4 regions of the Paenibacillus sp. JNUCC32 genome follow, and region 2 is predicted to be linked to each of the others. Evidence: predicted binding sites of a transcription regulator. Region 2 holds the regulator's gene; each other region holds the start of a gene.
What was found. Region 2 encodes Rex, which represses fermentation and respiration genes when NADH is low (regulators of the CRP and FNR family bind a similar motif). Its sites were predicted from a motif close to TTGTGAAATATTTCACAA; they were not measured.

Region 1 (8,206 bases), 2.9 Mb from region 2:
CTTTCCGGTTTTCCAGAAGATTGACGTGAATGGGGAGCATGCTCATCCGTTATTTCAGTATCTGAAATCGGAGCAGCCCGGACCGAATGAAGGCGGAGAGATCGCTTGGAATTTTACGAAGTTCCTGGTGGACCGCGAAGGCAAGGTGGTCCAGCGGTTTGAGCCGAAGGAATCGCCTGAATCGATGAAGGGCGCCATTGAATCCCTGCTGGGTTAATGCCAGATAGTAATGAGCACATAACAGGGCTGTTTTCGTCGGGGGATTTGCCCCGGAGGAGAAACAGTCCTGTTTTTTTATGGGAAATCCCTCGCCATTTCGTCCATTCAGCCCGAATCAAGACCCTTCAAGGCATCTTGTATGGGATGATCGCCTTGAATCAGATCGAACGCCTTAAGTTCCGTCTCTGGCGTGGAGAGACACAGCACGGCTGCTTGAGCGACATCTTGACGGGATATGGATCCGGTTTCCCGGAGATCGGGATGTGCCTGAACCCTGCCGGCAGGAGCGTCATCCGTTAACTCGCCGGTCCTTATGATCGTGTGAGTCAGCGTGCTTTCTTCAAGAATGGTCTCAGCTTTATGTTTGGCAAGCAAATAGGGCTTTAGTTCGGAGAAGTGCTCCGGATGTTTGGTCTCCATGCAGCTAATCATAATGAAGCGATTGATTCCTAGAAGCACGCACTGCTCGATCAGCCTCACGGTGCCGACATGATCCGTCTCCTGAGGATCTTCCGTTACCCCGGCGCCAACTGCGCAGATGACGGCGTCTACGTCCCTTAAACCATCGGAATAAGACTGCGTCAAATCACCGACAATTCCCTCGGCACCCTCCTGCTCCATCTTCCGTTTTTGAATCTCATCGGGGATCAGGCCGCGGACTTGATACCCCTTCTCGGCGAGAAGCTTCGCGATCCGTCTCCCGGTATTTCCATGCGCTCCGGCAACAAATACGGTTGTCATGATAAAGCACCTCCTGCACAACATTACCCGCAGCCGATTGTTTCAAAAAGGGAATAATCCGTTATTAATAAGAAAAACCTATTCCGGTATCTCGAGAATGTTGGCAAGCGGGGCCCTTTTAGCTTCCCCGGATCCCATACCCGTATTCTCGATTTCGCCTTATTCGGTGGCATCAAGACGTTAATCTTGGAGTCAAGATCATTCATCATTCCCACTATGTGAAATTATGAACAATATGTGAATAACGCAATTCGCCTATTGAAATGTGAAATAAATCACATTATAATAAGGTCATGAAGTGAAATCATTCACAATTAGTATTACCAGTCACCCATTCATGCTCAACAAGCGTTACCAAGCATGAATCCAGGCAAAATTGCTCATCTTAAACCAATATAAAGCTTCATTACTTGGAGGAGGAAAAACCATGAAAGTTGCAGTTATCGGTTGTACCCATGCAGGAACGTCCGCCATCGTGAATACCGCCAAACTTTATCCCGATGCACAGATTACCGTTTACGAACGCAATGATAACATCTCATTCTTGTCGTGCGGCATTGCGCTTTACGTCGGGGGCGTTGTGAAGGATCCGGACGGGCTGTTCTATTCTTCGCCGCAGAAACTCGACGAGCTTGGTGTCGAAACCAAGATGAAGCATGAGATCATCTCGGTGGATACGGACCGGAAAACCTTGAAGGTCCGCAACCTGGCCACGGAAGATTCGTTTGAAGATACCTATGACAAATTGATTGTTACCACCGGATCCTGGCCGATCGTACCGAAGCTTGAAGGCATCGATTTGAATAATATTTTGCTCTGCAAAAACTACGATCATTCCAACGCGATCATTGATAAAGCGCAAGGAGCCAAACATATTACCGTTGTCGGCGCCGGTTACATCGGCGTGGAGCTGGTGGAGGCCTTCCAACAGAACGGCAAGCAGGTAACTTTGATCGACAGTGCCGATCGGATTCTGAACAAATACCTGGATCCTGAGTTCAGCGGCAAGATCGAGGAATCGTTCCGTGAAAAAGGAATCGAGATGGCCATGGGGCAGACCGTGACGTCCTTCCAAGGCCAGGATGGCAAGGTGAATAAGGTCATCACCGACAAAGGGGAGATCGACACGGATCTGGTCATTCTCTGCATCGGCTTCCGACCGAATACGGAGCTGCTGAAGGGGCAGGTCGATATGCTGAAGAACGGCGCCATCGTCGTGGACCAATATATGCAAAGCAGCAAGCAGGATGTCTATGCAGCGGGCGATTGCTGCTCGGTGCTCTATAACCCGACGGGTAAAATGATGTACATTCCGCTGGCGACCAACGCTGTCCGGATGGGTACGCTCGTTGCACGGAATTTGGTGCAGCCCACAACGCCTTATATGGGAACCCAGGGTACGTCCGGATTGAAAATATACGAACACAACATTGCCTCGACAGGATTAACCGAGGGAGCGGCCAAGGATGAAGGTTTGAAGGTGGATACGGTCACCATTACGGACCATTACCGTCCGGAGTTCATGCCTACCTTCGAGGAAGTTACGCTGAAGGTGGTGTATGAACAGGAAAGCCGCCGGATGCTCGGTGCACAGGTGATCTCCAAGGCGGACATGACGCAGTCCATCAACACCCTGTCGGTGTGCATCCAGAACCGCATGACGATCGAGCAGCTGGCCTTCATCGATTTCTTCTTCCAGCCGCATTACAACAAGCCGTGGAATTTCCTTAACACGGCCGGCCTGCAGGCTCTGCCGGCGGTGGAGACCAAAGCGCCGGTACACGCTTAATTCATTCTAGGCAATAACGAAGACCCCCTGATTCGGGGGTCTTTTTCTTGTTTTAGAAGGAATATGGATTTTGACAGCGAATTGGAAAATATCCGGACATATCGATATCGACTTTCAGGAGGTAGGATAAAGTATGAATAAAAAAATAATGCTGGTCTCGGCTGTGTTGTTCTCCATGCTGCTGACGGCTGCTTGTTCCAGCAATCAGGCGGACCCGCCGGCAGAAACCCCGCCGGCTGTCGTGGATAGCGAGGGAACGGATCAGACGGGGGCGGCTGAAGAGGAACCGCCGGCAGAACCATCCCAAGGGGAGGGTCAACCTGCCGATGGAGAGACGAAACCGATCGACGAGCCTGCCGCTGTAGGCGATACGGTCGATTACCACGGCGCGGTCATCACGCTGAACGGCGTACGCGACTCCGAAGGCGACGAGTACTTGAAGCCCCAGCCCGGCCATACGTTTAAGGTGGTCGACATTACCGTGAAGAACAACGGTCAGGAGCCGTTGGTCATCTCTTCGGCACTGTCTTTTTCCATGACGGATTCAAGCGATCTTAACTATACGGTTCCTATTACGGATGACGTGAAGATGCTGGACGGAACCATTCCTCCGGGCGGCGAGCTGACGGGCGAGATTCCGTACGAGGTGAAGCAGGACGTTCAGGGGCTGCAGCTGAGTTACGGCGATCCGATGAAAGAAGGAAGAGCCATTTGGGCAGTGGAATAATGCAGCAATACATCGCATGTTGTTATTTTGGAATGTGCGAGATGGACAAGGATTTTGCTTCGGCAAAGTCCTTTTTTCGTTGCATTCGGAAGAGCGTCCTTTACATGGGAGGAGGTTTTCAGTATGATTAAACCGTACAGTCGGTTTTTTAAAGAAGGATGAAGTTCATTCATGACAGAATACATTTTTTATTACGGATCACGGATTTCCGCTGGTTGATGCGGACTGTTGAATCCAACGCAAGGAGTGCTAATACCGATGTCATCAGAAAAAGCGCAGCGAAAGCGGGATTTGATTCTGGATAAAGCCAAGGAGCTGTTCATCCAGCGCGGATATGCGGCAACGTCAATGGATGAACTGGTCAAGTATACGGGGGCCAGCAAGGGAAGTATCTATTATCACTTCGAGAGCAAGGAAGATTTGTTCGTCAAGCTGCTGACAAAGCAGAATCGGGAATGGATGGAAGCCTGGGACGACAAAAAGGCCGGTTACGCCAGCTTTGAGGAGAAGCTGTACGGGATCGCCGATCACATGGTTGACGACTTCCAGAATCCGCTCACCAAAATCGCGGAGGAATTCTATATCAACCAGCCGGAAAATAAGACGATTGTGGGCGAAATGCTGGCGATTCTGCAAGGTCCGCGTATGCTCTACCGCGAAATTCTGGCAGAGGGAACGGACGAGGGACGCATAGCGGCAGAGGATATCGACGAAATAGCCGTTATTTTCGGATCGCTGCTGGACGGGTTGTCGGTTTCGTACTTCGAACGGTCCCAGGAGGAATTAAGGCAGCTGTACCGCAAGAGCGTGATGTACTTTTTGAACGGTGTGTTATCGGGTGAAGGTTCATAGCGTACGGTGCGGTAGGAGGATTTATCGAAAACGCTTTTCTTAGCTAACAGGAAAGGGCGTTTTCGCAAATATAAATAAACCGAATAGTCGGTTTTAACAGGGGGATGGAGTATGAAGCATTTGTTTGGCAACCGCGCGTTCGTGCTGTTGATGGTATCTGATTTTATGCAAAATATCGGGATCTGGATCCGCAATATGGCGCTGTTGTTCTTTATTATGGAGCAGAGCAACCATGACCCGGTCGCCGTATCGCTGCTGACCGTGATTGAATACGCGCCGATCTTCGTGATTTCCATGGTTGGCGGCGTACTGGCTGACCGTTGGCGTCCCAAGCGAACGATGATATGGGGGGATATTTTAAGCTTCATATCCATTCTGCTTATTTTGTTTGTTGTGTATGCGGGATATTGGCAGGCCGTGTTTGCGGTGACGCTGGTCTCGGCCGTCGTATCGCAATTCTCGCAGCCATCGTCCATGAAGATCATCAAGCGGTGTTTGCCGGATGAGCATGTGCCCGCGGCCACGGCGTTATCCCAGACCTCGATGTCGCTGTTTATCATTTTGGGACCTATGGTAGGCACGACGATTTATCAAGCATTTGGATTGCAGGCCTCTTTAATCAGCTTGCTGATTCTGTTCGGCGCTTCGGCGATCGTGTTGGCCTTTCTGCCTTCCACCGTGGACGAACCTTCCAAGGACTCGGAATCAGCCGGTTCGTTCGTGAAGGACATGAAGGCAGGCTTCGCCTACATCGGTTCCAGCCGGCTGTTGAAGGTGCTGCTGGTGGTCTACGTTTTATTGGCGCTGGGCAGCGGACTCGTACAGCCGCTCGACATCTTCGTCATCACCGAGCGTCTTCAGCTGGAGATGTCCAGCGTCCAGTGGTTCACCGCGCTTGAGGGCTTGGGCATGTTGATCGGCGGTGTGATCGCAGCGGTGATTGCAGGCAAAGTGAAAGGTTCCTACTTGCTGTTCGCGGGGCTGGCCTTCCTTGGACTCTCGACCTTTGTCGAGGTGCTGTCCCAGTGGCCGATCCTGACCGGCTCGATGCGCTTCGTCACCGGGGTGCTGATGGCCATGGCCCAGACGGTCCTGATGGCGGTGATGATGCAGCAGGTGGAAGAGAAATTCATTGGCCGGCTGAACGGCGTGATGACGCCGATATTTACCGGCATGCTGCTCATCGGCTCCGGGCTGACGGGCTGGTATATGTCGGTAACCTCCATTGTCGTGGTGTATTTTACGGCAGGCGCGCTCTTCCTGCTGTCGTCATTCATCAGCATGAAGCTGCCGATCGCCAAGGTGCCGGTGCAGGAAACAGAGGCGCCTGTCAGGGTAGAGACTGCGGCCAAAGCCTAGCGGGTGAGTAAAAATCTATACATTTAAGCCGAATCTGGCAGAATGGTATCCAACACGAACGGGCTTCGTACTGGTAAAGACAATCCAAAAGAGCGGTGCCGGGGAGAAACCCGGGCACCGCTTTTTCGGCATATGCGATTCCTCGAAGGAAGCGAAAGGAGTCACCCTGCTAAAGCTGATCCGAAGCTCCACCCATGGACAGGGTGCTGTGCCTATATCCATATATCGCTTAAATGGCCACACCGAATCCGATCCATGTTATTCGCTGCAGCGTGGTCAGCAGATCAAGGCATACGGAACATCACATCTGCATCTGTCCGTCCCTGACGGACACGATTCGTGATATAATTCACGTTCTTGCCAAAGAAGCTGCGTTACAATGTTGGTAACGATAACACGAATATCATGAGCTGCATTCGGATAGGTAGACAAGGCGGATGCGGAAGAAATGAGGGAGTGACCATGGCTTACCATAAACCTGAGCGCATTGCGGAGATTACCGTGGAGAACGGGGTGAAAAAAGCGCATAACTCCGCCATAAACGTGATGATATTAGGATTCCTTGCGGGGGCATTTATTGCGCTCGGCTTTTTGCTTGACATACGCGTGATTGCCGGAGCGTCTCCGGAATGGGGAGGGATTGCCGGTTTTATAGGCGCGGCGGTATTCCCCGTCGGCCTGATTCTTGTCCTGCTTGCAGGCGGGGAGCTGCTGACGGGCAACATGATGGCCGTGTCCTTGGCCAGATTCAAGAGGAGAATTTCCACGAAGGAGATGATGCGGAATTTAGCGCTTGTCACGGTCAGCAATATGTTGGGAGCGTTATTCGTCGCTTACTTCTTCGGCCATGTGACCGGTCTGACAGGCAGCGGCGTTTACCTGGAGAAACTGGTGGATATGGCCGGGCATAAGCTGGACGACAGCTTCCTGCAAGCCTTCCTGTCGGGCATCGGGTGCAACTGGCTCGTAGCCCTCGCCGTATGGCTGTCCTACGGATCGGATCAGATGAGCGGCAAAATTCTCGGGATCTGGTTTCCGACCATGGCGTTTGTCGCCATCGGGTTTCAGCACGTGGTGGCCAACATGTTTCTCATCCCGGCCGCGATTTTTGAAGGCTATTACAGCTGGGGCGAGTATCTGATGAACTTCATTCCGGTATGGCTGGGCAATTTCGTTGGCGGCGCGTTATTTGTGGGAGCGACATACGGAACCGTTTATTTAAAGCAGGAGAAACAGGCCGCAGCCGCTCCGCGCGGCGAGCAGACGCCTGTGCCATCGGCCGGCGCTCCTCAACAGGTTCATTCGGCGCAGAATGTTTCCTAATGCCGGAAGCCTGGCGAGCGTCTGGCTTAAAGAAAAAGCTGCGTTCAACCGTCCTTGATGAAAGGCAGCGGTTGATCGCAGCTTTTTGTCGTGATGGGCGAGGCTGTTCCCAGTAATGAATCAAGCAGGGAACAAGCCCGCTATTTTTTTAAATGGTAGGGAACCGTCGTGATGATCACGTCTCTCCGATACAGGAGATGTGCCCGGATGAGCAGGCTGGATTGATTGTGCAGGAAATTATGCCAGCCCTTCTTTGGGATGAACTGCGGAATGACGACGGTAACCTGATAGTCGGATTCGCTGGCCTTGCGCTGCACGGTATCGATGAATTTCGTCAGCGGCTGAATGATGCTCCGATAAGGCGAGTGCAGCGTCACCAGCCGGATGTCCGGCTGCCACTTTTTCCATTTTTCCTGGAAGGCGACTTCCTCCTCCCGCTCGAACGGCACGTACACCGCGATGATTTGGCCCGCTCCCAGCGATTTGGCGTAATTCAGCGAGTTCTCCACCACATGCGTGATTCCTGCCACAGGCAGGATGATGACATTCCCCTCAATCGGCTTAACCGGCTCGCAGGTCGTAATCCGGAGCTGGTCCGCTACCGCCTCGTAATGCTTGCGGATCCGGGTGAAAATCCAGATGATCAGCGGCAGGAATATCAGCACGGTCCACACCTGGGCGAATTTCGTAAAGAAGAAGATCATGGTCACGATAAAGCTGATGCATGCGCCGGTGGTGTTAATGATCAGCTTGACGATCCAGCCTTCGGGCTTTTCGCGAATCCATTTCACCATCATCCCCGTCTGGGAGAGGGTAAACGGGATAAACACGCCGACGGCATAGAGCGGAATCAGATGCTCGGTTTTGCCTTCAAAAGCCAGCAGCAGCAGAATGGAGAAAAATCCAAGAATAATGATTCCGTTTGAGTATCCCAGACGGTCGCCGCGGACGGTGAACATTCTAGGAATGAACTTATCCTTCGCCAGATTGACGGCAAGCAGGGGAAAAGCGGAATACCCCGTGTTGGCGGCAAGGATCAGAATTAAGGCCGTTGTCCCTTGTATGAAGTAATAAAGCGCATTTCGCCCGAAGGTATGCTCGGCAATTTGGGAAACGACCGTGACTTGTTCGCTGGGACTGACCCCATAGTAATAAGCCAGGAAAACGATGCCCGAAAATAACAGGGCCAGCAGCGA
Region 2 (8,206 bases):
ACGCGTCCCCTTATCGGGACAAACGCTTCGTGAAAACCTACGCCGATGTCGGCTCCGTTATCCGCGAGGGTATCACGCAGTATGTGAAGGAAGTGAAGGACCGCGCATTCCCGGCCGAGGAGCATGTGTTCAAGACGGAGAACAATGCCGGTTCCGAAACGACAACGGCATTATATGGAAGCCAAAAGGAAAAGGTGGGCACGACATCATGAAAGTGATTCGCAGCATTGCGGATTTAAGATCTGAGCTTCGGAATCGGCTGGAGTCCGGCAGAGGACCGGTAGGTCTCGTGCCTACGATGGGTTATTTGCATGAAGGACACGCCAGCCTGATGCGCAAGGCGCGGGAAATGTCAGGCACGGTGGTCAGCAGCATCTTTGTCAATCCGATTCAGTTCGGACCGGGCGAGGATTATGAAACTTATCCTCGGGATGAAGCGCGTGACCTGGCCTTGGCGGAATCCGAAGGGGTGGACGTGGTATTCATTCCTGCGGTAGAGGAAATGTACCCTCAGCCGACCAAAACCAAAATTGCCGTAGCGGAAATTACGTCATTGTTGTGCGGGGCCTCCCGCCCCGGACATTTTGACGGTGTCACCACGGTTGTGAATAAATTGTTCAATATCGTAAAGCCCGACTATGCCTTCTTCGGGATGAAGGATGCCCAGCAGGTGGCCGTCATAGAACAAATGGTACGGGATTTGAATATGGATGTGACCATCGTGCCATGTCCGATCATTCGCGAATCCGACGGCCTTGCCCTAAGCTCGCGCAACGTGTATCTGAAGCCGGAAGAGCGGGAACAGGCGCTTGTGCTGTCGGGCTCGCTGCGGACGGCTCAGGAGGCAATCCGGCAGGGACAAGCGACGACGGCAGGAGAGATCCGCGCTCATCTTCGGGATTATATATCCCGCTCTCCGCTCGCTGATATCGATTACGCGGAATTGCTCACCTTCCCGGAGCTTGCGCCCGTGGAAGATTCATACCGCATTGTGGATGAAGACAGAACCGTCATCATGGCGCTGGCCGTGCGTTTTGGCCGCACCCGTCTCATTGACAATGCATTACTTCAACCAAAAGTAGGGGGATCCCATGTTTAGAACGATGATGAAATCCAAAATCCACCGCGCAACGGTGACGGAAGCCAATCTGAACTATGTGGGCAGCATTACCATTGATGAGGATCTAATGGAGGCTGCAGACCTTCTGGAGAATGAAAAAGTTCAAATCGTGAACAATAACAACGGCGCCCGTCTGGAAACGTACGTAATCAAAGGCGAGCGCGGCAGCGGCGTCATTTGCTTGAACGGAGCAGCCGCACGTCTTGTACAGCCCGGCGACAACGTCATTATCATTTCTTATGCCATGATGTCCAAAGAGGAATACGACCATCACACCCCGACGGTCGTGATCGTCGACGAATCGAATAAGCCGGTTACGACGGAGTATCGCGAAGTTCACGCCGCCATTCTCTGAAGAACCAAAATGTGTCGGGACCCTAAAGGGATGAAAAGACCGTCTTCTACAGAAAATGAGTTCAGGTCGACGCACTGATCTCATTTTTCCGCTAAGGGTGGGATGCAGCTATGTTTCAACATGTATTCGCCGAAATGAACAACATGTTAGATGAAATTGTGAAGCATTACCCTTCTGCTCAAGGTCCCCAAAAACAGGCGCTGGTACAAAACTGGAACATGCTCAAAAGCATGAGCGAGGGCATTATCGAGGAGTGGCTGCATTTTGAAGAAAAAATGGCCATCTTCCGCGAGAGTGCAGCGTCACCTCCGGTTTTTCCGCCGACCGAAGCGCCTGAATTGCAGCTGGATGCGTTCGTTCGCGGTCAAGGTTACTACAAGCTGTTGATGTTCCAGCCGGCCATACAGCAGTTTGAGGCAGCCGCTGCGGTATTTCCGGACAGCCTTCTGATCAAGTTGTACATTGCCATGTCCCATCTGTATTTGGGGCAAACCGCCCAAGCATCCGACGTACTGATCTCCATCCTGCCCCTGGCTGACAACAGAAAGCTTCGGGCGATGATCTACAATGCGCTTGGATGCATCGAGGTGTTGAATGGACAGCAAGCAAAGGCCGAGGAACATTTTGCGCTGGCAATTCATAGCGATCCGACGCTTCCCGACCCCATGATCAACCTGGAGGTCTGCAAGCAGAATCGCGGTGAGCTCCAGTACGGCAGCCAATTGATCTCTTTGCTGTAGAAATCAAGCCACAACAAGAAGCGATGCCAGAGCTCACCTTGAGACTTTGGCATCGCTTTTTGCGTACGGGAGCGGTACAGAAAGCCAGGGGATTTTTTACCCGGAATGTTCAAAACCCGCAACTTCTGGTATGCTGTTAATTAGTCTGGAGGAAAGGGATTTTATCGAAATGAAATTTGCCGTATTGGATTTTGAAACCACGGGCAACCAGTCTGCAGATGAAATCATTCAGGTTGGACTGGCCATCATCGAAGAGGATCGAAGCATATCCCGCGTATACGGCACCTATGTCAATCCCGGGATTCCGATCCCTCCTTTTATTACCGGTTTGACCGGCATTTCCGACAGTGATGTAGCGGATGCTCCGTCATTGGAAGAAATGATGATGGAGCTTGTGCCCATGCTCGACGATGTCGTATTGGTTGGACATAACGTCGCTTTTGATTTTAACTTTTTGCAAAACGCGCTCGATCGCTGCGGCTATTTACCGTTCAGCGGCCGTATTCTAGATACGATGCACTTCTTAAAAATATGCTTTCCCTCGCTCCCGTCCTACCAGCTCGGGATGGTGTCCTCTCATTTCGGCCTGGAGCATGACCGTCCGCACCAGGCGGACAGCGATGCGCTTGCCACAGCCTATGCGCTGCTGAAATGTTTGGAGGAGATCGACGAGCTTCCGCTGCTCACCATTCAGCGTTTAAGCGACCTGTTTGCCGACGAGGACAGCGATTTGGCCTGGTTCTTTGACGGCATTCGTTCCGACAGGGAGCACCGAGCCGTACAAGTGGGAGACACCCATACGTACTACCGCCAGTTTGCCTTGGCGGTGGATGATTGGAACGATATAGCACCTGTCAGGGATGAGACGGAGCCCAACCCCTTGGCCGATGTAAGCTTCGAGCAATACATGAACGATGTTCGTGAACGCCTGAAGGAAACGCTGCCTCATTACGAGAGCAGGGATGCCCAGGACATGATGTTCCAGGAAGTGATGCAGGCGCTGGATGACAATAAACATCTATTGATCGAAGCGGGCACGGGAACCGGCAAATCCCTTGGATATTTGCTGCCGTCGATCTATCAAAGCGTGAAGCAGGAACAGAAGGTTATGGTGAGCACGCATACGATCAACCTTCAAGAACAGCTGCGTGACCGGGATATTCCCCTGCTCACCCAGGTTGTTCCTTTTCCTTTTAAGGCGGCCATTTTCAAGGGCAGGGGACATTATTTGTGTTTGAGAAAATTTGAACATAAAATAAATAGAAGAGATTTTCATTCCCCGAAGGAAGACGTAATCACGGCGGCCCAGATGCTGGTCTGGCTGACCCAGACGGAGAACGGGGATGATGAAGAGCTAAACCTTGGCGGACGCGGAGGGGATTTCTGGGAGACCATCTCCAGCGATTCGGATTCTTGCCTCGGACGCGCCTGTCCTTGGTTCCGCAAATGCTACTATCACAGGGCCAAGCATGAAGCAGGCATCGCGGATGTCGTCATTACGAACCATTCGAAGCTGTTCACCGACGTGAAGGCGAATCATCAGCTGCTGCCAAGCTATGAGCGCCTCGTCATCGACGAAGCGCATCATCTTGAGGATGTCGCCGGCAAGCACCTTGGCTTGCAGATGAAGTATTTTTCGGTGGTCCATACCTTGACCCGCATGTACAAAGACAGCCGAAGCGGGCAGCTCCCGGCTCTGCGCCAGCTGCTGCAAGCTTCGCCGCACGAGAAGGCAGTCGAATGGTCTTCCGTCATCGACCGTTTGTATCCGGACCTCATTACCGCAAAAGAGAACTGGGATCGGCTCAGCGATCAATTGTTCGGACTGCTTCCGGAACGCGGAGACGCTTCTCCGGGAGATGCCGGCCAATTCTCGCTCCGCCTGTCCCCGCTTAAGAAGCCGAAGGATTGGGATTCGATGGCCGAACTGGAGCATCAAATTCATCTGACGCTGGGCGATGTCGTGCGCAAGGGCGATAAACTGATCGCCGAAATGAAGGAAGATTTGGATGACTACAGCGCGGACAGCCTGTTAACCGACCTATCGGGCCTATTTAAGGACCTGGCCTCGCATCGCGAAGACCTGCGCTCCTTCATGGCCCTGAACGATGAGGGCACGGTATACTGGATGGAGGCGAACGGCAATTTCCGCAGCAAATCGCTGCAGTTGTATGCCGTGCCCGTCGACGTGAGCGCTCATCTGAAGGAATTGTTTTTTGACAAGAAACAAAGCGTGATTCTGACATCGGCGACCTTGTCGGTGGACAAATCGTTTCAGTTCATGATCGAAAACCTGGGTCTTCAGGAAGCGGCTGAAGCGGGGAACCTGAACACGGTTCAGCTCCCGTCCCCGTTTAATTACAGGGAACAAGCCCTTCTTGTCGTGCCGCGCGATTTTCCGAGCGTGAAGGGATCGGTTGGGGATGCACTCTTTGTGAATACGCTCGTGAAGTCTTTGGCCGATACGGCCGTCGCTACGCATGGCCGCATGCTCGTCCTGTTCACTTCGTACCGGATGCTGCGCCAGGTGCACGAGCCGCTGAAAGAAGCGCTGGCATCAAGCGACATCACGGTATTGGGACAAGGTATGGACGGAACCAGCCGTACCAAGTTAATCCGAAGATTTCAGGACAGCAGCGCTTCCGTGCTGCTGGGCACCAGCTCCTTCTGGGAAGGGGTAGACATCCCGGGCGAGGCGCTGACTTGTCTTGCCATCGTCCGGCTTCCGTTCCAGCCGCCGAATCACCCCTTGGTCGAGGCCAAGAGCGAACTGCTGCAGCAGCAGAAGAAGAATCCCTTCATGAAGCTTTCGGTTCCGCAAGCGGTCATTCGTTTCAAACAGGGGTTTGGGCGTCTGGTGCGAACAGCACAAGATAAAGGGATCGTGATCGTGTACGATACGCGGGTCATTGAATCCTATTACGGGAAGTATTTCTTATATTCCTTGCCGGGGCCGAAGATGGAGCATATGCCGACAGAGGGGATCGTTCCCCGAATTTCGGAATGGCTGCAGGAAGAGGCAAGCGCGGGAAACCAAGCGGAATAAAGTGAAACCAAGCACGATCAACAAAAAAAGATGTAGTTATTAACCTATTATTAGGGGGAGCATGCATGAAATCGGAAAAAATTTCGGAAGCCGTGGTCCGCAGATTACCTGTATACTTGCGCTATTTGAATGAGCTTCAGAAGAGGGAGGTTTCCACGGTTTCCTCCCAGGAGCTGGGACAGAAGCTGGACCTCAATCCTGCTCAAATTCGTAAGGACCTGGCGTATTTCGGTGATTTTGGACGGAAAGGGATCGGATATGATGTTTCTTATCTGATCGAGAAGATTCGCCAGATTCTGAAGCTGGACCAGAAGATCAATGTCGCATTGGTCGGGGCCGGTAATCTTGGACATGCATTATCGAATTACAATGCATTCCTGAAGGATAATATGAAGATTGTGGCGATTTTCGATTCGTATTCTCCCAAAGTTGGTATGAAAATTAACAATTTGGTCGTACAGCCGATGGAAGAGCTGGAGAAGACGGTTCATGAGCACGGCATTCGAATCGGGATTATTACCGTTCCGGATTTCGAAGCGCAGAACGTAGCGAATCAGCTTATCGCCTCAGGGATCGAGGCGATTCTGAACTTTGCGCCAACCATCCTGAAAGCCCCAGCCCATATCCGGATTCATACGGCTGATTTTACAACGGATTTGCAAAGTTTGGCCTATTATTTGGATAACGGCAAGGAGGATGCAGCACATGACAACAACGAAGTGGATGGTTAAGAACGGAACGTTTGCAGTACTGGAGGAAAGCCAATCCGTGCTTCGCGGATACCTGGTGGTTGAGAACGACCGGATCACGTACCTGGGCGAAGAGGAGCCCGTCGTGGAAGAGGGGACAGAGATTATCGACGGAACCCATCTGTTCTTCCTGCCCGGATTGGTGAACACGCATGGACATGCCGCCATGTCGCTTCTTCGCGGCTATGGGGACGATCTGGCGCTGCAGGTATGGCTTCAGGAAAAAATGTGGCCGATGGAAGCCAAATTCACGTCACACGACGTATATTGGGGCACATCGCTCTCCGTGCTGGAGATGATCAAGGGCGGAACCACGACGTTTGTGGATATGTATGACCATATGGATCAGGTCGCGAAGGTTGTCCAGGACTCGGGAATGCGCGGCGTCCTGACGCGCGGCGTAATCGGTTTATGCCCGCCCGAGGTACAGCAGCAGAAGCTGGATGAGGCGGTGGCATTCGCGAAGGATTGGCATGGCAAGGCTGACGGCAGAATTACGACGATGATCTCGCCGCACGCGCCTTATACCTGCCCGCCGGATTTCATCGAAAAATTCGTTCAAGCATCCCATGACTTGAACCTGCCTTTGCATACCCATATGTCCGAAACGGAAACTGAAGTGGCTCAGAATGTTAAGGACTACGGGCTTCGCCCCGTTGCCCATTTGGAGAAGCTGGGCATGTTCTCCCGTCCTACGCTCCTTGCCCATGCCGTTCATCTGACCGATGAGGAAATCGAAGTCTTGGCCAAGCATCAAGTAGCCGTATCGCATAATCCCGGAAGCAATTTGAAGCTTGCCAGCGGAGTCGCCCGCGTACCTGCGCTGCTGAAAGCCGGCGTAACGGTGTCGCTCGGTACCGACGGACCTGCTAGCAACAATAACCTGGATATGTTCGAAGAGATGCGGCTGGCTGCCCTGATCCATAAAGGAGTAAGCGGGGATCCGACGGCCATTCCGGCCTCCGAAGCGCTCCGAATGGGCACGGTATACGGAGCCAAGTCCGCTTTCCTTGAGGATATCGGTATGCTCGCGGTTGGGATGAAAGCCGATATGATCGCATTGAATACGGATCAGGCGCATTTCCTTCCACGGACCGACTATATTTCTCACGCGATCTACTCTGCCAGCGCGAAGGATGTAGAGCATGTATGGGTTGACGGCAAGCAGGTGGTGAAGAATGGCGCGAGCCTTACTCTCGACGAGGAACGCATCCGCCGGGAAGCGCAGCGTGCATTTGAGCGTCTTACAACCCTCTAGGGAATAATCAAGGGGAGCGAGGAAGACGGATTTGAAGAAAAAAACGAAGTGGATATTGCTGAGCGTGTCCGGCGTCCTGCTATTATTGCTTGGCCTACAGCTCTATTATTCCTATGTTATGAAAGATACGTGGAATGAAGAAAGAATGGCGATCCTTGCAGCGAAACAGCATGGCCAATTGGTCTCGTCCGACAAGACCTATAAATCGGTATGGGGCGAGGACAATAACTATTGGGTGGTCAGCGGGAAAGATAAAGACAATCAAGACCGCATGGTCTGGGTGAAGTTTACGGACGATAACGTTCCTGTTGAAGGGACAGATGCCGTTCAGTCGGTGTTATTGAATACGGGCATGTCAGAGGCCGTGATGCGGGACCAGATCCGTAACGAAATGCCGGGTGCGGTCATCAAGCGATTGCTGCCGGGAATGTATGAAGGCGAGTATGCCTGGCAGCTGCAATATGAAAACAACGGTCAGCGCGGCTACAGATTCTATCGTTTTCAAGACGGAAACGCCATCGGAAATGATATTATTCTTCCTAATCAATAAGAAAACAAATGAAAGGCGTCCCCTCATAGGGATGCCTCTTTGGCACATAAACATGTAAGCGCATACAGAAATAAATTGGTAAAACTGTTCTAAATATTTTCACAGACAAGCATGAAAAAGTATATAAGATGTGATATACTCGTACTTGTACGAATTGAGCAGATCAATTACATGCCTCACCATATATCGTTGTTATATGTATTATTGTGCTGCAATTGCTTTACAAAATTTCATATCGAAATTGAAGGAGGAACTTCATGAAACTGCGCATTGTACCTATCATGCTGACTGTCGTGATCTCAGCATCGGTCCTCTTTGGCGGTTGGTTTCTGTATCGGCAGATGGCTTTGCAGAATCCGCTCGCAACTGTTGTGTCACAATACGATGG
Region 3 (8,206 bases), 2.2 Mb from region 2:
CGGAGGAGCTGTTTTACTATTTGCTGCTGCATGAGAATAAATTGTGCCCGAAGTGGAGAATCCTCGATGATCTCTGGACGAACGTGGAGGAAAAACGAGCGCTTTCCAATCTGTACAATACGATTTACCGGATGCGTCAGCTGTTTATGGAGCTCGATATTCCCATCGTCATCGAACGAGTGAATGATGGTTATATCATGAATGCGAACAACAGCATCGTCATGAAGCCGAAAGAAAGGCCGGATGCCCTTCTATTGGAATCGAAAGGATATCTGTGGGCCTACGCTTTCGAATCGGGCCGTTAGAAAAGCAAGAGTCTATCCTTAATAGTAAACGAAAACCACATCCTCATGCGGATGTGGTTTTTTGTTTAGATACTATCGCTTGCGGAATGCAGAGGTTTCGCTAATGCCCTCTCCTTCCGCTTACAAGTTCGGAATCTGCCAATCCACTTCCTGAAGCCCCATACTGCGTAGAAATTCGTTCGCGCGAGAAAACGGCTTGCTGCCAAAAAAGCCTCGATGCGCAGACAACGGACTCGGATGCGGCGAACGAATCAGTTTATGCTGCCGGTTCGTAATGAGCCCCGCCTTCTTCTGGGCGTGGCTTCCCCATAACAGGAACACGACAGGCTCATTTTTCCGGTTGATCGTCTCAATAACCTTATCCGTAAAGCTTTCCCATCCCCTGTTTTTATGAGAATTCGCTTCATGGGCCCTTACGGTGAGCACCGTATTTAGAAGCAGTACCCCCTGCTTCGCCCATGTTATCAGATGGCCGTTATTGGGAATGAAGCAGCCCAGATCATCCTGAAGCTCCTTGTACATATTTTGCAAGGAAGGAGGCGTGCTGACGCCCTCTTTGACAGAGAAGCTTAGGCCGTGGGCCTGACCCGGTCCATGATAAGGATCCTGGCCCAAAATGACCACCCTGGTGTCGGCCAGCGGTGTATAGTGCAGCGCGTTAAAAATATCGTATTTATCGGGAAAAATGGTCTTCGTCCGATATTCCTCAATAAGAAATTCCCGCAGCTGTAAGTAGTATGGCTTCGTAAACTCCTGCTCTAAATATGTCGCCCAGTCATTCTTCAATATCGCCATTTCGGGTTCTTTCCTCCTGCCATGGTCATAAGAAATAAGATATAACTAGATTATATCATATGGATTATTTCCGGTATTTTCCTGACACCTAACCCTCACGAAGACGCAAAAAAGCGACCGATTGCACGAGTCGCTTTTTCACCCTTGATTCCCCCTAAGTCAAGTCATGATGACCGGCTCAATCTTGCCGTTGCCGATCCGCATCCGATCTATGCATAACTGGCGATGTCCCGGCTCGGTGTCTCCAATGATCCGGCGGTGGTATACGATTAGCCATTCATCTTTCTCCTGCAAATGCAAGTAGCCATGGTGGCCGGGTCCTTCGGCAATCGGCTCCTGACGCTCCAGAATCGTGCCTTCATTCTTGAATGGACCGAGCGGATTGTCGCTTACGCCATAGGCTACGCGATAGGTTCCATTCGTCCATCCGCCCATGGACCACATCAGATAATAAAGTCCGTCCTTCTTAATCATACAAGGACCTTCCACGTATCCCTCCGGCGTAATGGAACGGAAAATTTCATTGCCGTCGTCGGCCAATGGAACGAATCCCGTCATCTCTTCATTCATCCGCGCAACGTTGCAATGCCCCCATCCGCCATAATACAGATAGATCGTTCCATCTTCGTCCTTGAATAGATGCGCATCGATCGGCTGTGCCTGATGAATGAACTTATCCACGAGCGGCTTCCCTAAGTAGCCTCTGTACGGCCCCTCCGGACGGTCCGCAACGGCAATCTCCAGGCCGCCGGTTTCCTCGTCCGATTGGATATCGTTCGATGCAAACACGAGATAATATTTCCCTTGGTGCTCGATATGGGTCGGTGCCCAAACCGCCCTCCATATCCATGGGAAATCCGCCATTTCGATAATGCCTTCGTGTTTCTCCCAATGGATCAGATCGTCGGAACTGAATGCGTCCAAATTCATCTGCATCGTATATTCCGTGAAGGACCGCGTTGCATAAATCCAGTGCTTTCCCTCATACGTTCTGGCTTCGGGATCTGCATACCAGCCGGGTATGATCGGATTGTTGATGTTCAATGGTAGACACTCCTTTCCTGTGCTGGCAATGTCGAGTTCGAGCGAGAGGGCATCGTCCCCGACCAATGGCGCTCGATTGAGCGATAGCCTCGTTCTACCATTGCTTCTACAACGGATAGCCAATCTCCTCCCGCATGAAATCCTTGTAACTCGTTGAACTCCCCCCGGAATCGTTCTCAATATCCCCGGGAATATTCCGGGCTTTCTTTGAGATGGACGATATCGTGGCCGGTTGGATTTTGGAAGGCACGGAGCCCGAAGGTCGGCGCAACGGCAAAGATATGGTCAAAGATATCCGCTTGAATCGATTCATACACACCCCAGTTGGTATCATTGCTGAACGCATAGATTTCCAAGGGCAGTCCGTTATCTCCCGGCGCTAACTGCCTGACAATCAGCGTCATATCCTTATGGATTTTCGGATGATTCCGCAGGTATTGATGGATATATTCCCTAAACACGCCCACATTCGTAAGTTGTCTGCCGTTCACGTTGCTTTCCGTATTGATCTGATTCTCGATGTTGTATGCGTTAATCTCATGTAGTCTTGTCGTGACATAATCGGTAAGGTAGTGTATCTTCTGAAATTCCTCGATCATTTCCTTGGTGCAAAAACAGATGCTGCTCGTATCGACATAGAAGCTTCGCTTAATTCTTCGGCCGCCGGATACCTGCATGCCTCTCCAGTTCTTGAACGAGTCCGAGATGAGGGCATAGCTGGGAATCATCGTGATCGTTTTATCGAAATTCATCACTTTTACCGTATTCAACGTAATGTCGATGACGTCGCCGTCCGCATTGTATTTCGGCATTTCAATCCAATCGCCGACGCGCACCATATCATTCGATGATAATTGAACGCCTGCCACCAAGCCCAGTATGGAGTCCTTGAACACCAGCATCAGAACGGCCGATAGAGCACCAAGCCCGCTGAGAATGATCAAAGGATTCTGCCCGATGAGGTTCGAGATCACCACAATGCCTCCGATGATGAACAGAACGATTTTCACCACCTGAATGTATCCCTTAATCGGTCGGATCTTGGAAACTTCAAATGAACGATAAATGTCATCAAAAGCATTAAGCAGCGCATTCAACACCGTGATGGTGACGATAATCATGTACGTCATGGCCGCTTTTTCAATCAGAATTTGGTACGCCGGAAAGATGGACGCCGAAAAATAAATAATGATTGCCGGCACAAGATGCGACAGCTTGTGGAACACTTTTTTCTCCACGATGATATTGTCCCATGTGTACCGATTGTTGTTGACGATATGAATAATCGTCTTCAGCACGATTTTTTTGGTAATAAAATTGGCCAGTATGGAGACCACCGCGATAAAAACGACCATGATCATATTCGAGAGATATCCAATGGTTTGTTCGCTCATGCCATATCCGTCTAGTTGATTTTTGATAAAGTCCATTGCTTCCTCCTGACGCAGTTTAAGATTAGCCTATTATTATAGAGGAGATTCTAGTACTGCGCAAAGTTCAGAATCAGACATCGCTGGGTTGATTTGGAAGATGCTTGGTGTAAGACGGTCTGTTTGAAAAACAAAAAGCACCGAAAGGGTGCTCTCTTGGTCTGATTCGATCAGATCCGTTTCGTTTCCTTTCCGTTACGGCTGATCAACCCTCGCAGGCGCTTCATGACAGACTGAATTTCGGTATCGGTCAACAAATAATACGTATTCACAGTCCAGATCTCTCTGTTGTTCAAATGAAAAATCAGCACAGGAAATTTCGGAAGCAGCCACTTCCGAATGGAAGGGCCGCTATAGCTGACACTTGTAATCTCCGTCCAGGCCATGGTCCGCGTTCCATCTGAAATGGAATTTTGATCGTAGATCAACAGCTGCGTGTCTGATTTCAGCGCCTTTGGCAAGCTGACATATAGATAACCTCCAAAAAACGGAATCCCTATTATGGCTGATGTGATACAAAAAAACTTACGAATAAAGGAAGTATCCATAATAAAGGCCGCGTACAGCAGAAACAGGCAGGCCAGCACAAACAATAAACTACCAAGTGCTTTGCCCCATGCCACGGATTTTCGATACGATATCCCGTTCATGATTTAGCGCCTTTCTAAAATGATTTGAACAGTCCTTTAATCCAGCTAACTCCACTTTCGACTGCTTAAGCTGTACCGTGGTGATACCTCTATTGTATCAAAGAGCCGTTTCTTTTTGTTTGGCTAGATGAAAAAGAGGCCTTGTCTCCGTCATTTACGATGACTTTTGAGACAGCCCCTTTTAGTATGTATGATGGCGAAGCGTGGCTGTTAGAAACCACAGTTCGCCGGATCGCATTTTGACTAAATTGAACATACGAAACTTACGGTGAGAGGATCCGCTTTTGACCGGTGAGCTCCTGGATCGGCTTAATGTTTTGAGTGAATTCCAGCGTGCCTAAGTAGTTTCCTTCTTCATCCCTTACGGCAAAATAACGAATGTAGACAAATTTATCTTTAACCGGGATCCAGAAATCTTCTGCATCTTTGACACCTGCTTTGAAATCAGCGAGCAGCTGATTGACGACATGAACGCTTTGCGGAGGATGGCAGTTCTGAACACTTCGGCCGATCACCGCTTTGGTACGAACGAAGATTCGTTCTTTGCCCTGTGAAAAATATCGAACGATATCATGTTCATCAATAAAGGTTAGGTCGACCGGTAAATGATTTAAGATGGATTCCATCTGTTTGACCGATAAAATGCCTGTACTCATCCGGATGTAACCTTCTTGCAGCGGAGAAGACCCCAATCCCTGATCTGCGCCAGGTTCAGCTGCCCTTTCAGGAATCCATGGTTGATCCGGCGCAACCAAGCAATAACCGACTTCTTCGCTTTGGGCAGCAATTTGAAGCCATTCATCTTCCGTCAACTTCTCCAGAGCCATTGGCAATAAAATATGTTCCTCTTTATAGATCATTTCTGTTACTTCATTTAAGACGCGTTTGGCAAGGTCCACTACGCTCTGCGCATTGCCCTCAAAATCAGTGAGTTTGGCTTTCACTTCTTTTATTCCCATTCGGATACCGTCATCGACTGCCCACATCACTTTGGTCGGTCCATAAATTCCGTATTTCTCGAGAAATGGAAAGAGCAAATTTTCTTTGCGGCTGTAGTGTTTGTCTACGTCATAGAGGAGACTGAAATCCTCAAGCAATTTGAGGCGATTGGCCTCCCCTTGATCCTTCAGAAATTGATCCAGGTGCAGCGCGATTGTGAAATTTGCCAGTCGATCGATTTCTTGGTTCTCCCTCTTAAACGTAAACACAGGATGTCCAGGCTGCTCTTCGGGTTTATGAGCTCTGTGAATGTCTTGGATGGAACCTTTGAATACAGCAGCATGCACGCTGCACAGTCGCTGTACTTCGGTTACCGGTATTCCTTCCTCCTGCATCAGCACTTGTTCCAGCTCCGAAATCTCATCAACTGATATTTCGCCTACAGCTTGATTGAATTTTGACTTCACTTCTTCCACGCTTTTTCCATGGTGCAGCTCTTTAATGATTTCCTTGAGCAAATGTATACGGGCCGTTCGATGAGCAGAAATTCCTTCCTCACGGTTATTAATGAATTCACTCATGTTCATCACCTCTGTTTTGTTTCAATATATAAAGATGAATTTCTATTCTGTTTACATCTCTAAACTAGCATCCTCATACTCCATGACTTGTGATTAAAAGCACATAGGGAATGAAAATTCATTGAACAACAATAGGTGACCCGTCTTCTTCGAAAAATATTTGTCCGCTGGACGAAATGGCCCGCACGACTGACGCGAAGCCCGCTCAGCCATAAATACGTAGCAGCAGCCCTTGTTTCCGAATTGTATTGAGCTGGCACACAAAAAGCGACCGGTCACGGTCGCTTTTTTATTGAATATATGGAGGGTAGTCAAACCCCTATATTGAAAAATCCGTAACACAGGTGATGACGATCACATAGATTTTTAGACAATTCATACTTCTGAATCAGCAAAAATACGGCGCCGCCCCAGGTTTAATACCGGAGCGGCTAGCCCGCGTCTCTTCACACAATCGCCCCTTGGGCGTGCAGCATCTCCCTGAGCTGCGATGCATCGACTTCCGCCGCGGTGATTCCCGCCTTGCAGGCCAGGGCCGCCGCGGTGCCCGCCGCTTCACCCGTAGCCATGCAGCTTGGCGTCAAGCGCGTGGTCGCCAGTGCTTCATGCGTGGTTGAAATGCAGCGCCCCGCCGCGAGCAGATTTACTGGCCCTCGGGCCACCAGGCAGCGGTAAGGAATGCTGTAGGAACCGTCATTCTCGATGGAAGCCTCCATAATCCCTTTGCCTGACGGATCATGCAAGTCAACCGGATAACCGCTCCTCGCAATGCCGTCCTCAAAATGTCGTCCCGTCACCACGTCCTCCATCGTTAACCGATACAGACCGTCGATTCGGCGCGACTCCCTAATTCCGATCTGGGGTGCGACCGAGGAAATGGAGGCCTCGGCAAATCCGGGCACCCGCGATTTCAAAAATTCCGCCATCATCAGCACCTGCTTGCGCCCTTCCTCCTCCGCCAAAGTCAGTTCCTCGACATCGGTCGCGCTTAAGCCTTGTACCCGCGTACAATTGATCAGCACCTCATCCTTCTCCGGTCCGATAAACAACAGAACCTGATCGCGGTTGATCGGGACCTCGGCAGCTTTCCACTCCTTATAAAAGCCGGAAACCCCCGTGAGCGGAATAAGCTCCTTCTCTAGCTCGGCAAACGGCGTCTTGTGATAAAAGTTGTCGGGATCAGCCAGCATCGCCTTCCGAATCGCCTCCACGTCAACGCCCCGCATCCGGAATTTCATCGTCATCGGCTGCGACAGCCCGTCGCTTTCGCGCCCCTGAAGCGTCGGCGCTCCCGCCAGATAAGCGACATCCGCATCCCCGGACGCATCGACGAACATCTTCCCGTCCACCTTGATTCGCCCCGATTTTCCAGTAAGGGTCACGGATTGGATGTATTCGCCTTCACGCCCGACTTCGTCAACGAAGCTGTGTGAGACGAGCTTCACCCCCGCTTCGCGCAGCATATCGACGGCAAGCACCTTATATATCTCTGGATGGTACGGCGTCAGCGTATGCACGAAACCGACGGTATCGCGAAGATGGCCGGGCGAGCCCCCGCGCTCCATCAGGCGCTCCACAATTTCCTGTGCAATGCCGCCGATGACCCGTACCCCTTGCTGTGTATGAAACGTCATCCAAGGATAAACCCCGGCAGCCGTAGACATCCCGCCGACAAATCCGTACCGTTCAATCAAGATGACGCTTGCCCCCTGCCTGCCGGCGGCAATGGCGGCGGCAATGCCCGCCGGCCCTGCACCTATAACTACCACGTCCGCCTCCATGATCCTTGTCCTGCTGTCCATCTCTTTTCACTCCTCCTTTTAAGCGTTATTTACCCTATTCCTTGAGACCCGTCATGGATACCCCTTCGACAAACTGCTTCTGCGCAAAGAAAAACACAATGAGCAGTGGTAATGTCGCCATAACCGAAGCGCTCATCAGCAAATGCCACGATGTTCCCGACTCGTCGGTAAACAGCGATAATCCCAGCGGCAAGGTCATCAGCTTACGGTCATTAATAAAGATCAGCGGATCAAAAAAATCGTTCCAGCTCGTCAAAAACGTGAAAATGATCAGCGTGGCGATCGCGGGTTTTGCTAACGGCAACATGATTGTGGAATAAATCCGCAGCCGCGAGCAGCCGTCGATCATCGCTGCCTCCTCCAGCTCCTTCGGAATCCCCAGAAAAAACTGCCGCATCACAAACACCCCGAACACACCGCCCGCGCCGAATATAGGCAAAATAATCAGCGGTAAATGCGTATTGATCCAACCCAGCTCACGCATAAACAGAAACATCGGAATGGCAATGACCTCGTTCGGAATCATCATCGTGCTCAGCAGCAGCAGAAACACCAGGCTTCTCCCCCAAAAAGGAATTCGTGCGAAAGAATACCCCGCCATGGAAGAGAAAAGCACGGTGCCCACGGTAACCAGTAGGGCGATATATACGCTGTTGCCAT
Region 4 (8,206 bases), 3.0 Mb from region 2:
TGGTTATCGAGAATATTTACCGGCGCATGTCCCTCTCGACCGAGAAATTGAAGGGCCGAGAGCTCATCAGCGCCGCTACGCGCGAAATGTTTGTGCCGATCATGTCCTCCACCATCGTGACCATCGCGGTATTCCTGCCGCTTACATTGGTCAGCGGCATGGTAGGAGAGCTGTTCATGCCGTTTGCATTGACGATGGTCTTTGCCCTGCTTGCTTCCCTGGTCGTGGCGATTACGCTCGTACCTGCCATGGCGCACAGCCTGTTCCGCAAAGGCTTGAAGAACACACATGATCATGAAGAGAAGCCGGGTGCCATGGCCCGCGGCTATCGCTCCATCTTGAAATGGACCTTGAATCACAAAGCGATTACCTTCCTGGCAGCCATCGTGCTGCTCGTTGGAAGCTTGTTCTTGACCAAGTACCTGGGCGTAAGCTTTATTCCGGAACAGGAAGACAAATACGCGATGGTCACCTATTCACCTGAGCCTGGCGTAATGCTGGAGGATGTTGAGGATCGAGCCTTAAAAGCCGAGAAGCTGATCCTGGATCAACCAGGCGTACAATCGATGCAATACTCCATCGGCGGAAGCAATCCGCTGGGCATGGGCTCCGCCAATTCAGGATTGTTCTACGTTATGTATGATCCGGACACGAAAAACTTCGAAGACGTCAAAAAGACGCTCATCGAAGATCTTGCCAAGGAAGTGCCGGACGGCACTTGGTCCAATATGGACATGGCAGCCGGCGGCTTTGGCGGCAGCCAGCTGACGGTGAACGTCTTCGGCGACTCGCTGGAGCAGATCAAGCCGGTGGCCGATCAAATCGCAGAGCTTGCGAACAAGGATACCGCGACGTTTGAAAATGCGGAAACCAGCTTGTCCGAAGCGTTTGAGCAGTACACGCTGGTAGCCGATCAAGAGAAGCTCAGCTCACTGGGCCTGACGGCCGGACAGCTGGCCATGAAGCTGGCCCCGGTACGGGAACGTCCGGTCTTGACCGAAGTCAAGATCGAAGACAAAACCTACAATGTTTATATTGAAGCGGACAGCAAAACCTACAAGAGCATTAAGGAAATCGAGAACGAAACCGTGACCTCTCCGCTTGGCATCGAAGTGCCGATCAAGGATGTGGCCAAGGTGGAAAAAGGAACCACGCCGGATTCCATTACGCGCATCGACGGTAAAATGGTTGTGAGTGTCACAGCCGACATCCTGTCCAGCGACGTAGGCTCGGCTTCGACCAACCTGGAGACCGAAGTGAACAAGCTTGAGCTTCCAGACGGCGTGTCCGTCCAATTCGGAGGCGTCACCGAGCAAATTAACGAAACCTTCGGACAGCTCGGGCTCGCCATGCTGGCGGCCATCGCTATCGTATACTTTGTACTCGTGGTTACGTTTGGCGGGGGACTCGCTCCATTCGCCATCCTGTTCTCGCTGCCGTTCATTGTCATCGGCGCTATCATAGGCCTGCTCGTCACGGGCGAAACACTGAACGTGTCTGCACTGATGGGCGTGCTCATGCTGATCGGTATCGTTGTGACAAACGCGATCGTGTTGATCGACCGCGTGATCCATATGGAACGCGAAGGAATGAGCACGCGCGAAGCCCTGCTCGAAGCCGGCGCTACCCGTCTTCGTCCGATTCTGATGACGGCACTGGCAACCATCGGCGCGCTCCTGCCTCTCGTATTCGGCTGGGAGAGCAGCGCAGGCATTATCTCGAAAGGGCTCGGCATCACGGTTATCGGCGGTCTGATCAGTTCCACGCTGCTGACGCTCGTGGTTGTACCGATCGTATACGAGTTCCTGATGAAGTTCAGCAAGAAAAGAATCGAAGATTAATTAGAACACCAAACGCCCCGGCCCTCCTAATTCAAGGAGACCGGGGCGTTGTTGTGTTTGATGATGATATGATTCTGGCGCTAATGCACCAGCATGGCTTCCTTGGAATGCTTCCAGGTCTTCAGCATGTTCAGATCCTGCGCGAGGAATTCCTCCAACAGGCTGAATAACGACTGGTATAGCGGACTTTGCGTGGACCCCTTCAAATCCTTGCAGAGGGATGGCACCCATGACAACAGATGCTCCTCCAGAAACTTCTCTTGTACCTCCATTAATTGCAACATGCTATCTTCACAATACGTATTGTTCAGCATACGGTCATGAAGCAGCGTCATAAATTCCAGTTCAATGGCTATATGATCGTCCGCTTCGCCATGCAGTTTATTAAAGGCAACACCGGCGGATGCATAACACTCGGCCAAATCCTGAGCGCATCCATCCTTCGTATAATGGGATTCCGCGGCCTGGCGAGGTTTGGACTGCTGAAGCAGCCGGCGGTATTCCGCCCTCTCATATTCGCAAATCCGAACCAATTCCTCAGGCGAGCGTCCGCATAAATATTTCATCAGGTCCGTACCGGCCTTCGAACACTCCGCCGCCTTGCTAATTCCGCTCCCGCGGCTCCATTCCGCAATCATAGACAAGCTGGGCCAATTGCCCAAAAAATCAATCAACAGCTCGTAGACCGTCCCCCGGTTTTCAAGCCACCTGTGACAGACGTCAGGCACCTCCAAAGTTTGAACAGGTGATATCGCCATATCGAACCTCCTATTGGTAACCTTTCTTGTTGGATGTGATATCCTTGACAGTATATCTTAGATGAACGTCTAATGAAAGCAGTTTGAAATGATTTCCGAAAATTTCGGAAAAACCAGGAAACTTTCGGAAATCTAGAATGTCACTACTCGCTTTCAAGGGGAGAAAGCTTTGGTCCACAGGTTCAATATACAGGATTTAGAAAGCGTTTTCTGTGATACTTCTCACAAATCCTTGAACTTATGCGTGCGGCTTGTCCGGCTGACATGACCCTTACAATGCATTGACTCCTGTTCGGGGAATGGCTACAATGTGACCATGCACGCTAGTAAAAGGGGGATTTCCATGATCGAACCGCTTAAAGATTCCTTCGGTCGTGTCCATGATTATATTCGAATCTCGGTGACGGATCGGTGCAATCTTCGTTGTGTATATTGTATGCCGGAAGAAGGGATGGAATTCCAACCTCACGATCAGATAATGAGCTATGAAGAGATCGCCGCGATCATGCGCGTTCTGGCCCCCATGGGCGTCTCCAAAGTACGCCTTACCGGCGGCGAGCCGCTTGTGCGCAAGGATCTGGAAACCTTGGTCCATCAGATTGCTTCCATTGAAGGAATTCAAGATATATCCCTCACCACCAACGGGATCATGCTCCCTTCCAAGGCCCGCCTGCTGAAGGAAGCGGGACTCACCCGCATCAACATCAGCTTGGATTCGCTCCAGGAAGAGCGTTACGCTCGCATCACGCGCGGCGGCCGGGTGCATAAAGTGCTGGAAGGCATTGAAGCCGCCTATGAAGCCGGCCTGAATCCGATCAAGCTGAACATGGTGTTAATGAAGGGCTTCAATGAGGACGAGATTCGCGACTTTATCGCCCTGACGCTTGATCGTCCCCTTCATGTCCGCTTTATTGAATACATGCCGATCGGCCAAGCATCCGATACCTGGCGGGATTCGTACCTGCCGCTGAGCCGGGTAGCCGAAGTGTGCCAAGAGGCCGGCTGGGCCATTCAAGAAGAGCAGGGCCCTTCCGGCAACGGTCCTTCACGCAATATGAAGGTGGTTGGAGCAACGGGAACGTTCGGTTTGATCCATCCGGTCAGCGATCATTTCTGCGATTCCTGCAACCGGCTCAGGCTGACGGCCGACGGCCATATCAAGGCTTGCCTATATTGGTCGGACGAATTTAACGTGCGCCGCGTCATCGATGACCCTTCGGCGGTGGCGAACCTGTTCCGAAAAGCGCTCGGCGCCAAGCCGCTGAACCATGAAATGGCGCTCGCGCTGGAGAAAAAGGCCCAAAGCCATACTCCTACGGCCCGGCGCATGTCGCAGATCGGCGGATGAGCTTCTGCTCAGCGCATGAGAGCAGAATCAGCATAACCAAAGCAAACCGCCTTTATATACTAGAAAGCCCCGCCAAGCATTCGAATGGCGGGGCTATTTTTATAGGATGCGTGCAGGGACGATCATTCTTCCGTATTCAGCAGACCGCCTGCGGCCTCGTAATCAACGGGCGTATTCATGTTAAATAAGATTCGGCGCGGATCAAGGCCGGTAACCTCCGCTAATTCCTCCTCATTCGCAAAGACGGCATTCAGCTCCTGCACCCACTCCACCATGCGGAGCTGCCCCCGGATCAGCCTGCGCTCAAGGCTTTCCGCGGTCTCTCTGCGATACGCTGCCAGCAGCGGGTGCATCCTTCCTTCCACGACCGGGATTACGGCCTCAGCCGTGTCCTGCTTGTTCGCCAGATCCAGCAGCCCCTGGAGAAACCGCTCGTGGATATAAGGCATATCGCAAGCTGCGACCAGGTTCCATGTGCTCCGGGAAGACTTCAGGGCGGCGTGAAGGCCCGCCATCGGACCTTGTCCGACATAAAGGTCGGGGACGCATTCCAAGCCGAGGAATTGATAAGGTTCCGGGTCATTGGCAGACAGGATCACCCTTCCGCTGACTTTGTCCAGCGCGTGGACCGTCCGTTCAATCAAACTCATCCCCTCCATGGGCAGCAGCGCCTTGTTTCTCCCCATTCTCCGGGAGGCTCCTCCAGCAAGGGCGATGCCCGTCACTTGACCCGATGGCAGACGAACATCTTGGGAGTGAACGCTCATATGCTCCACCAGCCTTTCTTCGTTATAAAAAATCGGATTCAGTTTATAGGTTAATATCCAGAATAATGGAAAATCATTTAAAAGATGGTTTGTATCCCTTTTCAATGCGTGATACATTGAAAGGAAAGCGGCTTTTTTCTTATACCGCGATTATGGATTGTATTCGGTTTGAAAGGAATGACCTACTTGCGGAATATGGACAATGCTCAACCTTCGCTGACATCGCTCAAGCTGTTCAACTTCTTCATTTACGGAACCATGGTCATCTTCACCGGTTTCTTCCAGTTGTATTTGCAAGATATCGGCATGAGCAAAATCGAAATCGGCAGCCTGATGGCGATTGCGCCATTTGTGTCCATCTTCGCCAATCCGTTCTGGGGATTCTGGAGTGACCGGGCGGCCAACATCAAACGCGTGCTGCTGATCATGATGACCGGTACGCTGCTGCTGGTTCAGCTTGTTTTTCAGGCGAATACCTATGCAATGATATACATGACGATGATTTTCTTTTATTTTTTCCAGACGCCGATGTTCTCGCAGACGAATTCGCTCATTCTGACCTATATTGATGGAACTCAGCAAAAGTTCGGCTCGTTCCGGCTGTGGGGCTCGCTCGGATGGGCGCTGACGGCCATCGCTGCCGGGCCTGTCATCGACCGGCTCGGCTCGGGACGCATCGCCATCGTGTTCTCGATCATGCTGCTGGTGGCGGCCGTGTTCATGTTTACGCTGCCCTCCATTCAGAAAACGGCTGCATCGGCATCGGTCAGCCTCAGGGGACTCAGCAGGCTGTTCCTGAACTCCTATTTCGTCTGGTTCATCCTGTTAGGCATCATGGTATCCATCCCGAACACGGCGAACAATACCTTTATGTCCCTATACATTCTGGAGCTGGGCGGGTCCAAGAAGACGGTCGGCCTAGCCATCTTCTTCTCATCGATATTCGAAGTGCTGGTCTTCATTCTGTTTGACCGCTTCCTGAAGCGGAAAATCAACGTCCTGGTCGGCTGCCTGACGATTGTCAGCCTGCTCTTCGCGCTCCGCTGGCTGCTTATGGCCGAAGCCAACAGCCCGCTGGAGGTCGCCTTCATCCAGCTGCTGCACTGCGTTACCTTCGGCGGCTACTTCTATGTCGGCGTTCAGCTGACGATGCTGTTTGTTCCGACGCCGTACCGCGCCTCCGGCCAAGCGATCTATACCTTAAGCTGGAGCGGCATATCCGGTGTCATCGGCGGCCTTGCCGGCGGCTGGATGTTCCAGAACTTCGGGGCGCAGGCCATGTACCGGACCGGTACGATGCTCGCCATCGTGGGTGCCATCGGCTTTGGCTGGATGTGGTATAACCTCCGCAGGCACGGATACCAGCCGCTGCACCCGGACGATCCCGAAGAGGACGAGATCGAGGAGTACGCTGCAAGTTAACGCGCAGTTATCTCCCGTACGATTTCACTTCCAAGATGATATCACCGTAAATATAACAAGACTCGAATGAATCCTGGAACGGAATCTTCGAGTCTTGTTTACGTTTAGGGCCAGGTCGACCTGATCAGCGCCTACCCGTGCCCTTTTTTTATTCTCCGGCTTGTTTAGTTCTTCGGAAGCTGGAACGAGCTCTTCAGGGAAACCACGCGGTTAAATACCGGGCGTCCTGGCTGCGAATACTTCGAGTCGACGTTGAAATATCCGTGGCGGAAGAACTGGAACTTGTCCTGCGGCGCAACATCCTTCATATTCGGCTCCACGAAGCCTTGCACGATTTGCAGCGAATTTGGATTGATGTCGTCCAAGAAGGACTTCTCGGCAGCTGCCTCCTCCGCTTCGCCTGCAACCTCGTGCACCAATTCCGCTTCTTCGTCTTCGTCCTTGAACAGCGGCTCGAACAGACGGAATTCGGCAGGCACGGCCTGCGTGGCCTCCACCCAGTGAATCGTCCCCTTCACCTTGCGTCCGGTAAAGCCGCTGCCGCTCTTCGTCTCCGGATCGTATGTGCAGTGAATCTCGACGACCTTGCCGTTCTCGTCTTTGATCACGTCATTGCACTTGATGAAATACGCATGCTTCAACCGGACCTCATTGCCCGGGAACAAGCGGAAATATTTGCTCGGCGGATCTTCCATGAAATCCTCTTGCTCAATGTAAATCTCGCGCGAGAACGGAATCTGGCGGATCCCCATCTCCGGATTCTCCGTGTTGTTCTCGGCATCCAGCCATTCGACCTGACCTTCAGGGTAGTTCGTAATGACCACCTTCAGCGGGTCCAGCACGGCCATGGTGCGAGGCGCCTTCAGCTTCAGGTCTTCACGGATAAAGTGCTCCATCACTTGGCGGTCCACCGTGCCGTAAGCCTTCGAAATTCCCGTCTCGAACACGAAATTGCGAATGGCTTCCGGCGTATAGCCCAGACGGCGAAGTCCGGAGATCGTCGGCATGCGCGGGTCGTCCCAGCCGTCTACGATGTTCTCGTCCACGAGCTGTTTCAGCTTGCGTTTGCTGGTGACCGTCTGCGCCACGTTCAGACGCCCGAATTCGTACTGACGCGGCGTGCTGTCCATCTCGCATTCCGCCACGACCCAATCATAGAACGGGCGCTGATCTTCAAACTCCAGGGAGCACAGGGAATGCGTAACCCCTTCGATGGCATCCTCCAACGGATGGGCAAAAGCATACATCGGATAGATGCACCACTTATCCCCTGTATTGTGATGATGCGCGTGGGAGATCCGGTAGATGACCGGATCCCGCAGATTGATATTCGGGGAAGCCATATCGATCTTGGCGCGCAGCACGCGTTCGCCGTTGGCGAATTCCCCTTTGCGCATCCGCTCGAACAGATCCAGGTTCTCTTCCACGCTGCGGTCCCGGTATGGACTGTTCTGTCCAGGCTCGGTCAAGGTTCCGCGCGTTTCGCGGATTTGGTCAGCGGACTGGTCGTCCACGTAAGCCTTCCCTTTCTTAATCAACAGCACCGCGCGATTGTACATCTCTTCAAAATAATCGGACGCGAACCGCAGCTCTTCCCAATCGAAGCCAAGCCACTTCACGTCTTCCTTGATGGAGTTCACGTACTCGATGTCTTCCTTCACCGGGTTCGTGTCATCAAACCGCAAGTGTGTCCGTCCGCCGAATTCATCGGCCAGCGTAAAATTGATCCAAATGGCCTTGGCATGTCCAATATGCAGGTAACCGTTCGGCTCCGGCGGGAAACGGGTAACGATCTCCTTGACTTTACCGGACTTCAGGTCTTCGGTAATAACATTCTTTATGAAATTGGAGGGGGTGCCCCGATGGTTCTCCACGTTGATCAACCTTTCGTCCTGTAATTTCTGTCTATCTCCTGTATAAACGTGTTTCTCTTAAATATACCTGTAATGACGCGATTGTTCAAGGAATTCGGCACTCCCGCGCAGTAAGCCCGCGACTTGGGACAGGGGGGCCGGCAGGCAATAACTACAAGTCCTCAACCTGTTTGCAGAGGCTCCTCCCTTAGCCGGA

Region 1: JNUCC32_RS26970 (formate/nitrite transporter family protein) is a predicted target of Rex. The motif match lies at 6,025-6,042, and genes of this name have one in related genera.
Region 3: JNUCC32_RS23595 (DUF438 domain-containing protein) is a predicted target of Rex. The motif match lies at 5,832-5,849, and genes of this name have one in related genera.
Region 4: JNUCC32_RS27090 (TorD/DmsD family molecular chaperone) is a predicted target of Rex. The motif match lies at 2,810-2,827, and genes of this name have one in related genera.

The regions. Positions count from the first base shown of each region.
Region 1 is NZ_CP062260.1:6,095,332-6,103,537, forward strand. It holds gene JNUCC32_RS26940 (glutathione peroxidase) at 1-217, shown strand, start outside; gene JNUCC32_RS26945 (SDR family oxidoreductase) at 325-960, opposite strand; gene JNUCC32_RS26950 (FAD-dependent oxidoreductase) at 1,388-2,749, shown strand; gene JNUCC32_RS26955 (DUF4352 domain-containing protein) at 2,883-3,476, shown strand; gene JNUCC32_RS26960 (TetR/AcrR family transcriptional regulator) at 3,735-4,328, shown strand; gene JNUCC32_RS26965 (MFS transporter) at 4,440-5,687, shown strand; gene JNUCC32_RS26970 (formate/nitrite transporter family protein) at 6,150-7,010, shown strand; gene JNUCC32_RS26975 (APC family permease) at 7,151-8,206, opposite strand, start outside.
Region 2 is NZ_CP062260.1:3,171,922-3,180,127, reverse strand. It holds gene panB (3-methyl-2-oxobutanoate hydroxymethyltransferase) at 1-212, shown strand, start outside; gene panC (pantoate--beta-alanine ligase) at 209-1,099, shown strand; gene panD (aspartate 1-decarboxylase) at 1,092-1,475, shown strand; gene JNUCC32_RS14165 (hypothetical protein) at 1,586-2,215, shown strand; gene dinG (ATP-dependent DNA helicase DinG) at 2,385-5,261, shown strand; gene JNUCC32_RS14155 (redox-sensing transcriptional repressor Rex) at 5,327-5,992, shown strand; gene JNUCC32_RS14150 (amidohydrolase) at 5,967-7,268, shown strand; gene JNUCC32_RS14145 (cell wall elongation regulator TseB-like domain-containing protein) at 7,300-7,818, shown strand; gene JNUCC32_RS14140 (hypothetical protein) at 8,076-8,206, shown strand, end outside.
Region 3 is NZ_CP062260.1:5,351,121-5,359,326, forward strand. It holds gene JNUCC32_RS23570 (response regulator) at 1-305, shown strand, start outside; gene JNUCC32_RS23575 (uracil-DNA glycosylase) at 426-1,100, opposite strand; gene JNUCC32_RS23580 (glycoside hydrolase family 43 protein) at 1,260-2,144, opposite strand; gene JNUCC32_RS23585 (mechanosensitive ion channel family protein) at 2,321-3,574, opposite strand; gene JNUCC32_RS23590 (DUF5381 family protein) at 3,745-4,224, opposite strand; gene JNUCC32_RS23595 (DUF438 domain-containing protein) at 4,488-5,744, opposite strand; gene JNUCC32_RS23600 (FAD-dependent oxidoreductase) at 6,191-7,546, opposite strand; gene JNUCC32_RS23605 (carbohydrate ABC transporter permease) at 7,581-8,206, opposite strand, start outside.
Region 4 is NZ_CP062260.1:6,130,075-6,138,280, reverse strand. It holds gene JNUCC32_RS27095 (efflux RND transporter permease subunit) at 1-1,841, shown strand, start outside; gene JNUCC32_RS27090 (TorD/DmsD family molecular chaperone) at 1,922-2,599, opposite strand; gene moaA (GTP 3',8-cyclase MoaA) at 2,943-3,947, shown strand; gene mobA (molybdenum cofactor guanylyltransferase) at 4,070-4,714, opposite strand; gene JNUCC32_RS27075 (MFS transporter) at 4,901-6,136, shown strand; gene JNUCC32_RS27070 (glutamine--tRNA ligase/YqeY domain fusion protein) at 6,301-8,019, opposite strand.